4 regions of the Streptomyces sp. NPDC039462 genome follow, and region 3 is predicted to be linked to each of the others. Evidence: riboswitches for the same ligand, from Rfam matches in the RefSeq annotation. Region 3 holds a riboswitch; each other region holds the start of a gene.
The links. A riboswitch is a leader RNA that binds a small molecule or an ion and turns the genes downstream of it on or off. The one in region 3 is predicted to bind cobalamin.
Positions count from the first base shown of each region.

Region 1 (3,199 bases), on a different contig from region 3:
GTGCAGCAGGAAGTCGTCGAAGCCGTCGTCGTCCGGACGGTCCTCCAGACCCAGGTCGTGGTCGAGCTTCGCGGCCTGGATGAGCGTCCAGATCTGCGCGCGGATCGCCGGCAGTTTCGCCGGGTCCATGGAGCTGATCTGCGCGTACTCGTCGAGGAGCTGCTCCAGGCGCGCGATGTCGCCGTAGGAGTCGGCGCGCGCCATCGGCGGCACCAGGTGGTCGATGAGCGTGGCGTGCACGCGGCGCTTGGCCTGGGTGCCCTCGCCCGGGTCGTTGACCAGGAAGGGGTAGATCAGCGGCAGGTCGCCGAGCGCGGCGTCGGGGCCGCAGGCGGCGGACAGGCCCGCGTTCTTGCCGGGCAGCCACTCCAGGTTGCCGTGCTTGCCGAGGTGGATCATCGCGTCGGCGCCGAAGCCGCCGTCGGCCGCGGGCGCCGCGATCCAGCGGTACGCCGCCAGGTAGTGGTGCGACGGCGGCAGGTCCGGGTCGTGGTAGATCGCGATGGGGTTCTCGCCGAAGCCGCGCGGCGGCTGGATGAGGATGAGGAGGTTGCCGCGGCGCAGGGCGGCGAGCACGATGTCGCCCTCCGGGTCGCCGCCGTTGCCGACCCGTGAGCGGTCCAGGAACATCTCGCCGGGCGGCGGCCCCCAGTGCTGCTCGACCGAGTCCCGCAGCTCCTGCGGCAGCGTCGCGTACCACCGCTTGTAGTCGGCGGCCGGGATGCGCACCGGGTTGGCGGCGAGCTGCTCCTCGGTGAGCCACTCCTGGTCGTGGCCGCCCGCGTCGATGAGCGCGCGGATCAGCTCGTCGCCGTCACCGGAGACGAGGCCCGGGATGTCGGCCTCGGGGCCGAAGTCGTAGCCCTCGGCGATGAGCCTGCGCAGGAGCGCGACGGCGGACGCGGGGGTGTCGAGGCCGACCGCGTTGCCGATGCGGGAGTGCTTGGTGGGGTACGCGGAGAGCACCAGCGCGAGGCGCTTGTCGGCGGCCGGGATGCGCTTCAGGCGCGCGTGCCGTACGGCGATGCCGGCGACCCGGGCCGCCCGCTCGGCGTCGGCCACGTACGCGGGAAGGCCGTCCTCGTCGATCTCCTTGAAGGAGAAGGGGACCGTGATGAGGCGTCCGTCGAACTCGGGCACCGCGATCTGGCTCGCGGCGTCCAGCGGCGAGACGCCCTCGTCGTTCTCCTCCCAGGCCGAACGCGACCCGGTCAGGCAGAGCGCCTGGAGGATCGGCACGTCGAGGCCGGTCAGCGCGCCCGCGTCCCACGACTCGTCGTCACCGCCCGCCGACGCCTCGGCGGGCCTGGTGCCGCCCGCCGCGAGGACGGTCGTCACGATGGCGTCGGCGGCGCGCAGCTCGTCGATCAGCTCGGGCTCGGGGGCGCGCAGCGAAGCCACGTACAGCGGCATCGCGCGGGCGCCCGCGTCCTCGAGCGCGCCGCACAGCGCGTCCACGAAGGCGGTGTTGCCGCTCATGTGGTGGGCGCGGTAGTAGAGCACGGCGACCGTGGGGCCCTCGACGTCGGCGCGGGCGGTGCGCTCCAGCGGGCCCCAGGAGGGGGCGGCGGCGGGCGGCTCGAAGCCGTGGCCGGTGAGCAGCACGGTGTCGGAGAGGAAGCGGGCCAGCTGCTCCAGGTTGGCGGGGCCGCCGTGCGCGAGGTAGGCGTGCGCCTCGGCGGCGATGCCGATCGGCACGGTCGACGACGCCATCAGCTGGGCGTCGGGCGCCTGTTCACCGGTGAGCACGACGACCGGAAGGCCGGTGGCGATGAGCTGGTCGAGGCCATCCTGCCAGGCGCGGACGCCGCCGAGGAGGCGTACGACGACGAGGTCGACGCCGTCCAGCAGCGCGGGCAGCGCGTCGAGGTCCAGACGGGACGGGTTGGCGAACCGGTAGTCGACCGGGCCTCCCGCCGCGCGGGCGCTGAGCAGGTCGGTGTCGGAGGTCGACAACAGCAGAAGCATGCGGGCGCAGGCCTTCCTCGGGGTGTCCGCGCCCCGGGTGGTCGTATGGACGGCAGGAGTTCCTGGCTCACCCCACGCGGGTGGGGCTCACAGTGGCGGGACCGCGCCGGATTCGCACCGGGCTTCCTCCCTGGGGTCCTGGTGGACCCACGCCGTCGCTGGCGTCGGCGGACCTGGAGGCCCGCCGCCTGCATAGTAAGTCCTGCCCGCCGCCGATGGGGCGGCCACCTGCCAGGACGGTCCGTCTCGGGAGGCGACCGGCCGGATCCGCGTGGGTATGCTCGCCGCCATGCCGCCCACCCGAGCATCATCCCCAGACCAGGGCGAATCCCTCATACGTGACCGGGGTGACGCCTGCCCCGGAGCCCTCCGCCTGCACCTCGCGGACGACGGGCGCCTCGCCCGACTCCGGCTGCCCGGCGGGCTCCTGACGGGGCATCAGGCCTCCGTGCTGGCAGCCGCGGCGGAGCGTCTGGCGGACGGGAACCTCAGCGTCACCTCGCGCGGCAACATCGAGCTGCGCGGCCTCGGCGACGCGTGCGGCGGCGAACTCTCCCGGCTGCTCGCGGACGCCGGCCTGCTGCCCTCCGAGCGCCACGAGCGGGTGCGGAACGTGGTGGCGTCCCCGCTCGCGGGAACCGACGGACTCGGCCACGCCGACGTGCAGTTGTGGGCCCGTGAGCTGGACCGACTCCTGTGCGCGGAGGAGTGGACGACAGCGCTCTCCGGCCGCTTCCTGTTCGCCCTCGACGACGGCCGCGGGGATGCGGCCGGGCTCGGCGGCGATGTGACCTTGATCGCAGAATCCGGCGGGACTGCGGTCGTACGTCTCGGGGGCCACGCCTGCCGGGTCGCCGGGGCCGACGTCCCGCGCGCCGCCCTCGCCGCCGCCCGGGCCTTCCTCGACGCCGCGCGCGAGGCGGGCAACGGGGCCTGGCGGGTGCGTGAACTGCCCGACGGGACGACCGCGGACCTGGCGGGAGCACTGGCCCGGGTCGACGTCTCCGCCACTCCCGCCGACGTCCCGCTGCCGTCGCTCGCCGCGCCGCCCGCCCCGGGCGTCGTCGGCCGCGCGGTGGTGGTCCACGCCCCCCTCGGCCGCGTGAGCGCCGCCCAGTGGCGGGCCCTCCTGCCGCTCCCCGCCGACGAGCTGCGCGTCACGCCCTGGCGCGGCTTCGTGCTCCCTGGCTTCGCCGATGGGGCCGCGGCCCGCGCACGGCTGGCCGCGCTG
Region 1 is NZ_JBVKAO010000001.1:262,702-265,900, forward strand. Features, by position in the region: gene cobN (cobaltochelatase subunit CobN) at 1-1,968, opposite strand, end outside; cobalamin riboswitch at 2,010-2,133, opposite strand; gene ACZ7LU_RS01035 (hypothetical protein) at 2,276-2,407, opposite strand; gene ACZ7LU_RS01040 (cobalamin biosynthesis protein CobG) at 2,417-3,199, shown strand, end outside.
Region 1: it holds a riboswitch for cobalamin, as region 3 does, so the genes downstream of both, cobN (cobaltochelatase subunit CobN) here and ACZ7LU_RS36505 (ABC transporter substrate-binding protein) in region 3, are expected to answer to the same signal.

Region 2 (3,199 bases), on a different contig from region 3:
GCTGGTGGGCATGGGCGACCGTGTCCGCCAACTCTCCCACCAGGGAAGGGTCCCGGCCGAGTGAGCGGACGGCCGGCGAGAGGCCCCGGGTGCGGCCGGGCGCCCACTGCCGCAGATCCTTCCGGACGCGGTCGGCAGGTGTGCCGCGCAGCCGGTCGACCAGGTCGTCCGGGTGGCCCTCGCCGCTCAGGTCCAGGAAGTCCACCGCCGCGCCGGTGGCGGGGATCAGCTCGCACAACGTCCCTATCCGGGGCGGCAGATGCCGGGCCGCCCGGCTGCGCCAGGCGTCGAACCGGACCGGGTGGGAGCGCTCCTGGAGCAATCGGACGGCGATCTCCAGTTCGAGCAAGGGCCGTGGCGCCGCGGCCAGTCGGGTGCGGGCCAGGTCTTCGGCGGTGAGGTGGATACGCAACGTCACCCGGGCGATCCTCCTCGCGGCCTTCGATTCGGGCCAGCCCGAAACGAGTCGATCAGTGGCGGCCGGCGGCCAACACTGGCGGGGCCGGGAGAACGCAGCACCGTCCCGGCCAGGGGGGGAGGACGGCGCCGCGCGGCACCTCGCTGCCCGCGGCGCCGGTGCCCGCCCCCGTTCTCCCACCGCTCCACTCCGACGGAAGGAAAATCTGTGCGTCACATGAAGAAGGCCGCCCTGCTCGTGTCCGCGACGGCTCTGACCACCGCGCTCGCTGCCACGCCCGCGGTGGCCGACACGCACGGGAGCAGCGCTCCGAAGGCCACCGCGTCCTCCGCCGCGAGCGAGGCGGCCGACAGGTCCGCGGACGAGTTCGGCGCGATGTCGTGGATCTATGTGGGCACCTACCGCACCCTGTCCGCGTGCGAGGCCGACGGCCGGAACTCCATCTACTCCGAGTGGGACTGCAAGAAGAACCCCAGCAGCGGCAAGTGGCAGCTGTGGGTGAACGACGAGTCCTGATCGACTGTCGAAGGCGCTGAGGCGCTGAGGCGCTGAGGCGCTGAGGAGTTGAGAACGACCGGCCATTGAGCGTCCAGGGCCCCCACCCCGAGGGTGGGGGCCCTGGACGTTCGGGGCCGCCAGACCTACGCATGGCCTCTGAGCAGGGGCGTACGCGGTGGTGGTGTGCGCTCGGGTGTGACACCGGCGCGACCGCCGTGCAAGTTGTCAGGGCGATTTTTGCGCACTAGTGTCACCACGCCTTGGTGCTCGGGAAATCCGGTGTGATGCCGGTGCGGCCCTCGCCACTGTGATCGGGAAGTCCGGCTCCAGCCCTCGCGGCAGCCACTGGGTACACGCGTACCCGGGAAGGCGGAGTCCGGTCGGTACGACCCGTCAGCCAGGAGACCGGCCAAGGCACGTTGTCCATCCACGAGGTGCTGGAGAGGGTCTGCTGAGCCATGCACATAGCCGAGGGTTTCCTCCCGCCGGCGCACGCGATCGCCTGGGGCGTAGCGTCCGCGCCGTTCGTCGTCCACGGAGTCCGCTCCCTGACCCGTGAAGTCAAGGAACATCCGGAGAGCACGCTGCTCCTCGGAGCCTCCGGGGCCTTCACGTTTGTCCTTTCCGCGTTGAAAATCCCCTCGGTGACGGGCAGTTGCTCGCATCCGACGGGGACCGGGCTCGGGGCGATCCTGTTCCGGCCACCGATCATGACGGTGCTCGGCACCATCACCCTGCTCTTCCAGGCACTGCTGCTCGCCCACGGCGGACTCACCACCCTGGGCGCCAACGTGTTCTCCATGGCGATCATCGGCCCCTGGGCGGGTTACGCGGTCTACCGGCTCCTGAGGCGGTACGACGTGCCGCTCATGGTCACCGTGTTCTTCGGGGCGTTCGTCGCCGACCTGACCACGTACTGCGTCACCAGTGTCCAGCTGGCCCTGGCGTTCCCCGACCCCGGCAGCGGTTTCCTGGGCGCCCTGGGCAAGTTCGGCGGCATCTTCGCCGTCACCCAGATCCCCCTGGCGGTCAGCGAAGGCCTGCTCACCGTCCTGGTGATGCGCCTGCTCGTGCAGTCCAGCAAGGGCGAGCTCACCCGCCTCGGCGTACTGCTGCAGCGCAAGCAGGCGGACACCACGAAGAAGGCGGACACGACGAAGAAGACCGAGACGGGGGCCAGCGCCTGATGAGCCGGAACGCGAAGATCAACACACTGCTGCTCCTCATCGTCGCCGCGCTCGCGGTGCTTCCCCTGGCGCTCGGTCTCGGCGACGACGAGGAAGAGCCGTTCGCAGGCGCCGACGCCCAGGCCGAGACGGCGATCACCGAGATCGACCCGGACTATGATCCATGGTTCTCGCCGCTGTACGAACCCCCGTCCGGGGAAGTCGAGTCGGCGCTGTTCGCTCTACAGGCGGCCATCGGCGCGGGCGTCCTCGCCTACTACTTCGGGCTGCGCAAGGGCCGCCGCCAGGGCGCGGAACAGGCCCGGGCGGAAGCGGCACGGCCCGAAGCGGCGCGGCCGGAGGCGTCGGACGGCTCCGACGAGCCGGTCGACGCGGGCGGCCCCCGGTCCGGGACCGAGCGGGTCTGACCCGGCGTGCTGCCCATCGACGCGGCGGCGCACAGCAGTCGCTGGCGCCGCCGGCATCCCGTGGACAAGGCCGTGCTCGGTCTCGGCCTCACCGTCCTGGCCATCTCGCTGCCGCCCTGGCCGGGCGCCGTCCTGGTGCTGGTCGCCGCACTCGCCCTGCTGCTGGGCCCGGCGGGCGTGCCGCCGGGCAAACTGTGGCGCGCCTACCGCGTGCCGCTCGGCTTCTGCGTGACCGGCGCCCTGACCCTGCTCATTCAGGTCGGCGGTCCCGGCGGGTTCGTGGCGTTCGCGGACGGCGGCCCGGCGCGGGCGGGCGGTCTGCTCCTGCGGACCTCCGCGGCCTCGCTCGGCGTGCTCCTGTTCGCCTTCACCACGCCCATGTCGGACCTGCTGCCCCGCCTGGTGAAGGCGGGGGTGCCCGCGCCGGTCGTGGACGTGGCGCTGGTCACGTACCGGATGAGCTTCCTGCTCCTGGACTCCATGAGCCGGATCCGGCAGGCGCAGGCCGCCCGGCTCGGCCACACCACCCGCGCCGCCACCTGGCGTTCCCTCGCCGGTCTCGGCGCCACCGCGTTCGTGCGCGCCTTCGACCGGGCGAGCCGGCTGCAGGCCGGGCTCGCCGGGCGTGGCTACGACGGCACCCTGCGCGTCCTCGTGCCCGAGGCCCGGATATCACGGCCCTTCCTCGC
Region 2 is NZ_JBVKAO010000003.1:819,433-822,631, forward strand. Features, by position in the region: gene ACZ7LU_RS20885 (ArsR/SmtB family transcription factor) at 1-418, opposite strand, end outside; gene ACZ7LU_RS20890 (hypothetical protein) at 626-934, shown strand; cobalamin riboswitch at 1,161-1,344, shown strand; gene ACZ7LU_RS20895 (energy-coupling factor ABC transporter permease) at 1,375-2,103, shown strand; gene ACZ7LU_RS20900 (energy-coupling factor ABC transporter substrate-binding protein) at 2,103-2,510, shown strand; gene cbiQ (cobalt ECF transporter T component CbiQ) at 2,517-3,199, shown strand, end outside.
Region 2: it holds a riboswitch for cobalamin, as region 3 does, so the genes downstream of both, ACZ7LU_RS20895 (energy-coupling factor ABC transporter permease) here and ACZ7LU_RS36505 (ABC transporter substrate-binding protein) in region 3, are expected to answer to the same signal.

Region 3 (3,199 bases):
CGAAGACCGTCCTGCCCAAGGCCATCAACACCGTGCCGTGGCGCATCGCCGTCTTCTACGTCGGCGCGCTCATCATGATCCTGTCGGTCGTGCCGTGGACGCACTTCCAGCCCGGCGTCTCGCCGTTCGTCGCGGCCTTCGAGAAGATGGGCCTCGGCGTCGGCGCCGCGATCGTGAACTTCGTGGTCCTCACCGCCGCGCTCTCCTCCTGCAACTCCGGCATGTACTCCACCGGCCGCATGCTGCGCGACCTGGCGATGAACGGCCAGGGCCCGAAGTTCTTCACCAAGCTGACGAAGAACGGCCTGCCGCTCATCGGCACCACGGCCTCCGCCGCGTTCATGCTGGTCGGCGTCTGGATCAACTACCAGTGGCCGGGCGAGGCGTTCAACTACGTCGTCTCCTTCGCGACCATCTCCGGCATGTGGGCCTGGATCATGATCCTGGCCTGCCAGATCCGCTACCGCCGCAAGGCCGACCGCGGCGAGCTGCCGCAGTCCACCTTCCGGGCCCCGGGCGCCCCGTACACCAGCTGGTTCGCGCTGCTCTTCATCGGCATGGTCATCGTGATGATGGGCGTCGACAAGGACGCGCGGATCTCGCTGTACGCCGCTCCGGTCTGGGCCGCGATCCTCGGCGTCTCCTACCTGGTCCTCAAGAGCCGCAACCCGCAGGCCGCGGCGTTCAACAAGCGGAAGATCGGCCTCTCCGAGGACGCCTCCGCGGGTGCCTCCACCGGCGACCGCCTCTCCAAGGACTGACCGGCTCCCCAAGGCCGCTGTCCAGCATTCGGGCCCGCGCGTACCACACTCCGGTACGCGCGGGCCCCTCTGCTTATCCTGGCGCCATGCTGACCATCACCCAGGCCCTCCACGACCAGATCGTCGCGCACGCGCGCCAGGACCACCCCGACGAGGCGTGCGGCGTGGTCGCGGGCCCGGCGGGCACCGGCCGCCCCGAGCGGTTCATCCCGATGCTCAACGCCGCGCGCTCGCCCACGTTCTACGAGTTCGACTCGGGCGACCTGCTCAAGCTCTACCGCGAGCTCGACGACCGCGACGAGGAGCCGGTGATCATCTACCACTCGCACACGGCGACCGAGGCCTACCCCTCGCGCACCGACATCACGTACGCCAACGAACCCGGCGCCCACTACGTCCTGGTCTCCACGGCGGACACCGACGACGCGGGCCCCTTCCAGTTCCGCTCGTACCGGATCGTCGACGGCGAGGTCACCGAGGAAGACGTAAAGGTCGTACAGGCATACTGAGCTTTACTCACGAGGGCGGCAGGACCCAGGAAGCCGGTGCGAACCCGGCACGGTCCCGCCACTGTGACCCCGCCCCACCGGCACACGCCGGCCGGGGCGGGGGAGTCAGGAACTGACCTGCCGCCTTCCTCCACACGACGCAGGGGACGCGGAAATCCCCTGGAGGAGGCAGTTCAGCCATGTCCCGACCGATACGTGCCCTGGCCGCCGCGGCCCTGCTCGTCCCGCTCGCCGCGTGCTCCTCGGGCCCGGGCGGTGACGGCGGTGACGGCAAGCCCGCCGCCAAGGCCGCCGGATTCCCGTACACCGTCACCAACTGCGGCGTGAAGACCACTTACGACGCACCTCCGAAGCGCGCGGTCACCATGAACCAGCACACCACCGAAGTGATGCTGGAACTCGGTCTGAAGGACCACATCGCCGGCACCGCCTACCTCGACGACAAGGTCCTCCCGAAGTATGAGAAGGCCTACAAGTCGCTCCCGATGCTCGCCAAGGAGTACCCCTCCTACGAGAAGCTGCTCTCCGCCAACCCCGACTTCGTCTATGGCGGTTACGCCAGCGCCTTCCTCCCCGGCGACGGCCGCAGCCGCTCGGCACTCGCCAAGTCCGGCATCGAGAGCCGCCTCAACGTAGAGGGCTGCGCCAAGAAGCCCGTCTCCATGGACGACGTCTACCGCGAGGTCCGCGAGGTCGGCTCCACCTTCGGGGTGCGGGCCCGCGCCGACCGGTGGGTGAAGGGCGCCCAGCGCGAACTGGCCGCCACCGCCGAGAAGTCCAAGGACAAGAAGCCGCTCTCCGTCTTCGTCTACGACAGCGGCGACAAGACGGCGTTCACCGCGGGCGGCCGCGGCATCGGCAACGACATCATCGAGCGGGCGGGCGGCCGCAACATCTTCGCCCACGTCGACAAGTCCTTCAGCGACGCGTCCTGGGAATCGGTCGTCGAGCGCAGGCCCGAGACCATCCTGATCCTCGACTACGGCGCCACGACGGTCGCCCAGAAGAAGAAGCGCCTCCTGGAGGACCCGGTCCTCAAGGACGTCCCCGCCGTCAAGAACAAGCGCTTCGCGGTCCTGCGGCTCTCCGACATGGTCACGGGAGTACGAGCGCCCGAGGCGGTGAGGAAGCTGGCGGCACAGCTGTGAAGCACCTGCGCTACGCCACCGTCGTGACGACGCTCTGCGCGGCCCTCGCGGTGGCGCTCGTGGCCGGTCTCGCCCTCGGCTCCGTCCGCATCCCCGCCGCCGACGTCCTGGACATCCTCACGGGCCGCGCCGAACCCTCCCCGTTCCGCACGATCGTGCTGGACGTCCGCCTGCCCAGGGTCCTGCTCGGAGCGACCGTGGGCGCCGGGCTCGCGGTCATCGGCACCGTCCTGCAAGCCCTCGTCCGCAACCCCCTCGCCGACCCGTTCCTGCTCGGCGTCTCCTCGGGCGCCTCCGTCGGCGCGGTCTGCGCGATCGTGCTCGGCAGCGTCTTCGGCCTCGGCGCGGCCCTGTCCACCACCGTCACGATCCCGGCCGCCTCCTTCGCGGGCGCGCTGCTCTCCCTCGTCCTCGTCTACGCCCTGGCCCGCGGCGGCGGCAGCTTCGCCACCGGGCGCCTGATCCTCGCGGGCGTCGCCGTCTCGTACATCCTGACCGCGCTGACCAGCCTCATCCTCGTCACCGCCGACAGCGCGGACCACCTCAAGGAAGTCCTGTACTGGACGCTGGGCGGCCTCGGCAGCGCCCGCTGGGACATGCTCGCCCTGCCCTGCGCCACCCTCGCCGTCGGCACGGCCCTCCTGGTGTCCATGGCCCGGCCCCTCGACCTGCTCCTCGCCGGGGAGGAGGGCGCCACCGTCCTCGGCCTGCACGCCGCCCGCTTCCGCGCCGGCGTCTTCGTCCTCGCCTCGCTCCTGACCGGCGTCCTCGTCGCGTACAG
Region 3 is NZ_JBVKAO010000009.1:244,580-247,778, reverse strand. Features, by position in the region: gene ACZ7LU_RS36515 (amino acid permease) at 1-761, shown strand, start outside; gene ACZ7LU_RS36510 (M67 family metallopeptidase) at 848-1,270, shown strand; cobalamin riboswitch at 1,274-1,405, shown strand; gene ACZ7LU_RS36505 (ABC transporter substrate-binding protein) at 1,450-2,418, shown strand; gene ACZ7LU_RS36500 (FecCD family ABC transporter permease) at 2,415-3,199, shown strand, end outside.

Region 4 (3,199 bases), on a different contig from region 3:
CTGATGCGCTCCTCGTACCCCGCGCCGTCGAGCCGTCCGGCCCGCAGGTCGGCGCGGGCGGCCCGCAGTTCACCGGTCTGCGGGAAGGAGCCGATGGTCGTCGTCGGCAGGAGGGGGAGGCGGAGGGTGGCGCGCTGGGCCGCGGCCCGCTCCGCGTACGGCTGGGAGCGCCGTGCGTCGGCGTCGGTGACGGCTTCGGTACGGGCGCGGACGGCCGGGTCGCGGGTGATGGGGGAGCCCGCCCGCGACGCCAGGTCGGCGCGGTTGGCGGCGAGTTGGGTGGAGATCGTGTGCGTGCCCCGCGCCAGGCCCCTGGCGAGGGTCACGATCTCGGTGGTCTTCTGGCGGGCGAAGGCCAGCCAGCGCAGGATCTGCGGCTCGATGTCACGTTCGAGGGCCGTGTCGATGGGGACGTGGAGGAGTGAGCAGGAGGCGGCCACGTCGACCCGGTCGGCGAGTCCGAGCAGGGTGCCGAGCGTGGCCAGGGACTGCTCCAGGTCGTTGACCCAGATGTTGCGGCCGTTGACGACACCGGCGACGAGCCGCTTGCCGGGCAGGCCGCCCACGGCGGCGAGCGCGTCGAGGTTGGCGGCGGCCGCCCCGGTGAAGTCGAGGGCGAGGCCGTCGACCGGGGCCTTGGCGAGCACCGGCAGTGCGTCGCCGAGCCGGTCGAAGTACGAGGCGACAAGGAGCTTGGGGCGGTCGGTGAGGGCGCCCAGGTCGCGGTAGGCGCGCTCGGCCGCGTTCAGTTCGGCCGGCGTGCGGTCCTGGACGAGGGCGGGCTCGTCGAGCTGGACCCACTCGGCACCCGCCGCGCGCAGGTCCGCGAGGACTTCGGCGTACACCGGCAGGAGACGGTCGAGGAGGGTGAGCGGGTCGAAGTCGGGAGCCACCCCGGGCGCGGGCTTGGCGAGCAGCAGGTAGGTGACAGGGCCGACGAGGACGGGCCGGGCCGCGAGGCCGAGCGCCCGGGCCTCCTTGAACTCGGTGACCTGCTTGGTGGAGTCGGCGCTGAACACCGTGCCAGGACCCAACTCGGGCACCAGGTAGTGGTAGTTCGTGTCGAACCACTTCGTCATCTCCAGCGGCGCCACGTCCTGCGTGCCGCGCGCCATCGCGAAGTAGCCGTCGAGCGTGTTCGTCTCGACCGCGGCACGGTGCCGTTCGGGGACGGCGCCGACCATGACGGTGGTGTCCAGGACGTGGTCGTAGTACGAAAAGTCGCCGGTCGGGACTTCGCCGATGCCGGCGTCGGCGAGTTCCTGCCAGTTCGCGCGGCGGAGGTCGGCGGCGGCGGTACGGAGGGCGTCGGCGGTGACGCGGCCCTTCCAGTAGCCCTCGATCGCCTTCTTCAGTTCGCGGTTGCGGCCCTGGCGGGGGTAGCCGTACACGGTGGCCCGTGCTGCCGCGGCTGCGGGCTTGGTGGTCACGGAGATCTCCTTCGCGAGATGAATCCCTGAGATCCCGGGGACGGGACGAGAGCGCGAAGGGGCGACCGACCGGACAGGTGAGGGATCGCGCGGGTGGCGCGGCCGTCCGTCCGATGTGTGCGCCGACCCGCCCTCGAGGTCACCGGGATATCCGCGCCCGAAACGGTTCGCGCGCGGACAGCGGGCAGGTCTTCGGACTCGCGGGCACATCCTCACGGGGGAGGACGCCTACTGGCCGTCGCTTCCCAGGACCGGTCTCCGGTCCCAGTGCGTGTGACGGCGGTCGTTCCCGCTCACCGCTGCGGGGCAGTCCCGGATTCCCACCGGGTTCCCTCTTGCGACGCTCCCGCCTGGCGGACGGGGCGAACCAGCTGCGCTGATCACTTTACGACGCCGTCCACCGGTGGGCCGGGTCACGGCAGGATCCGAAAAGTGAGGTGCGACACGCGGCGCCACACGCGTGGCCCCACCGGATCGGCTATCCCCGGCACTCCCGTGCCCGGCGGCCGGTCCCGCTGAGCAGGTCGACGCGTTGTCCCGGGCCCTCCTTGAGGACGTAGAGGGTGCCGTCCTCGGGCGTCCAGTAGCGGGGGACGAGGAAGACGCGGTCTCCGGAGACGTGGAACAGCCGCAGCCCGCCGTACTCGTACGCGTACTGGCTGCCCTTGTCGGTGACGCGACGGAAGCAGCTGCCGCCGCCGCGGATCATCAGATCCTTCTCGCTGAAGACGGCGACAGCCGGGAAGTCGCTGAGCAGGGTCCGCTCGGTCAGCTCCGCCCGGCCGCGGCCCGCGATCGCCGCGTACGTCGACACGGCCCAGAACAGCGACAGGACGCAGATGAAGAGGGTGAGCCCCCAGAGCCGCAGGTCCCGGCGGTCACGGGTGCGGGCGTACGCGTTGAGCGCGAAGCCGCCGATCGCGGTGAGCGGCAGCAACAGGTCGAACAGCCAGGGGTTGAGCGGATACAGCGGTACGAGGACGAGGGGCACCGCCCACGCGAACCGCAGCACGCGCACGGCGCGGGCCAGCCGCTCCGGTGCGCCCGCCGCCCAGCGCAGCAGTCCGAGCGTGCCGAGCGCGACGCCCGCCGCGAACCAGGCGGGGAGGTAGAGGGCTCCGACGCTGCGCAACAGGTAGTCGCTGGTGGAGAAGTGGAAGACGGTGTCGCGCAGCCCGAGGGCCTTGGTCTCGGCGTCGGTGCTCGCCCAGCCGAAGTAGAAGAGGACCGCGGTCAGGAGGGTGACGAGGGAGCCGATGGCGCCGACGAGCTCCAACCAGCCGATGGGGGGTGGGGAGGGGGCCGGGGAAGGGGCCGGATCCGGAACCGGATCAGGAGCCGGGGTGGGCTCCGGTGCGGGGGCGGGCCGGGGTGCCGGCTCAGGGTCGGCGGGCGGTTCCGGTTCGGGTTCCGGTCGTGGCTCCGGAGGCTCACTCATCGGGACAGCGCGTCGGACGTGGGCGAGGCGGAGGCGGATGACCCGGAGGAGGGCGAGGGAGGCTGCGGGACGCCGCTCCAGTCGAGGGTGAACGCCGCCCGCTTCGTCACCCTGGCGCCGCTCTTCGTCACGAGCGTCACGTCGATGGCCGTCGGACGCCGCCCCTCAAAACGGTCGGCTCCTGGAAGGTCCACCGATACCGTCCCGTCCTTGCAGCACCTCGCCTTGTCGTCCTCGTCGCCGAAGGGCTCCAGGGAGATCGGGTTCGTCAGCTCCGCGGCGCGCAGTTCCACGGTGGCCGGCGCGTCGGGCCACGTGCCGTAGAAGCCGA
Region 4 is NZ_JBVKAO010000001.1:1,986,622-1,989,820, forward strand. Features, by position in the region: gene metE (5-methyltetrahydropteroyltriglutamate--homocysteine S-methyltransferase) at 1-1,430, opposite strand, end outside; cobalamin riboswitch at 1,597-1,817, opposite strand; gene ACZ7LU_RS07965 (hypothetical protein) at 1,909-2,706, opposite strand; gene ACZ7LU_RS07970 (hypothetical protein) at 2,865-3,199, opposite strand, start outside.
Region 4: it holds a riboswitch for cobalamin, as region 3 does, so the genes downstream of both, metE (5-methyltetrahydropteroyltriglutamate--homocysteine S-methyltransferase) here and ACZ7LU_RS36505 (ABC transporter substrate-binding protein) in region 3, are expected to answer to the same signal.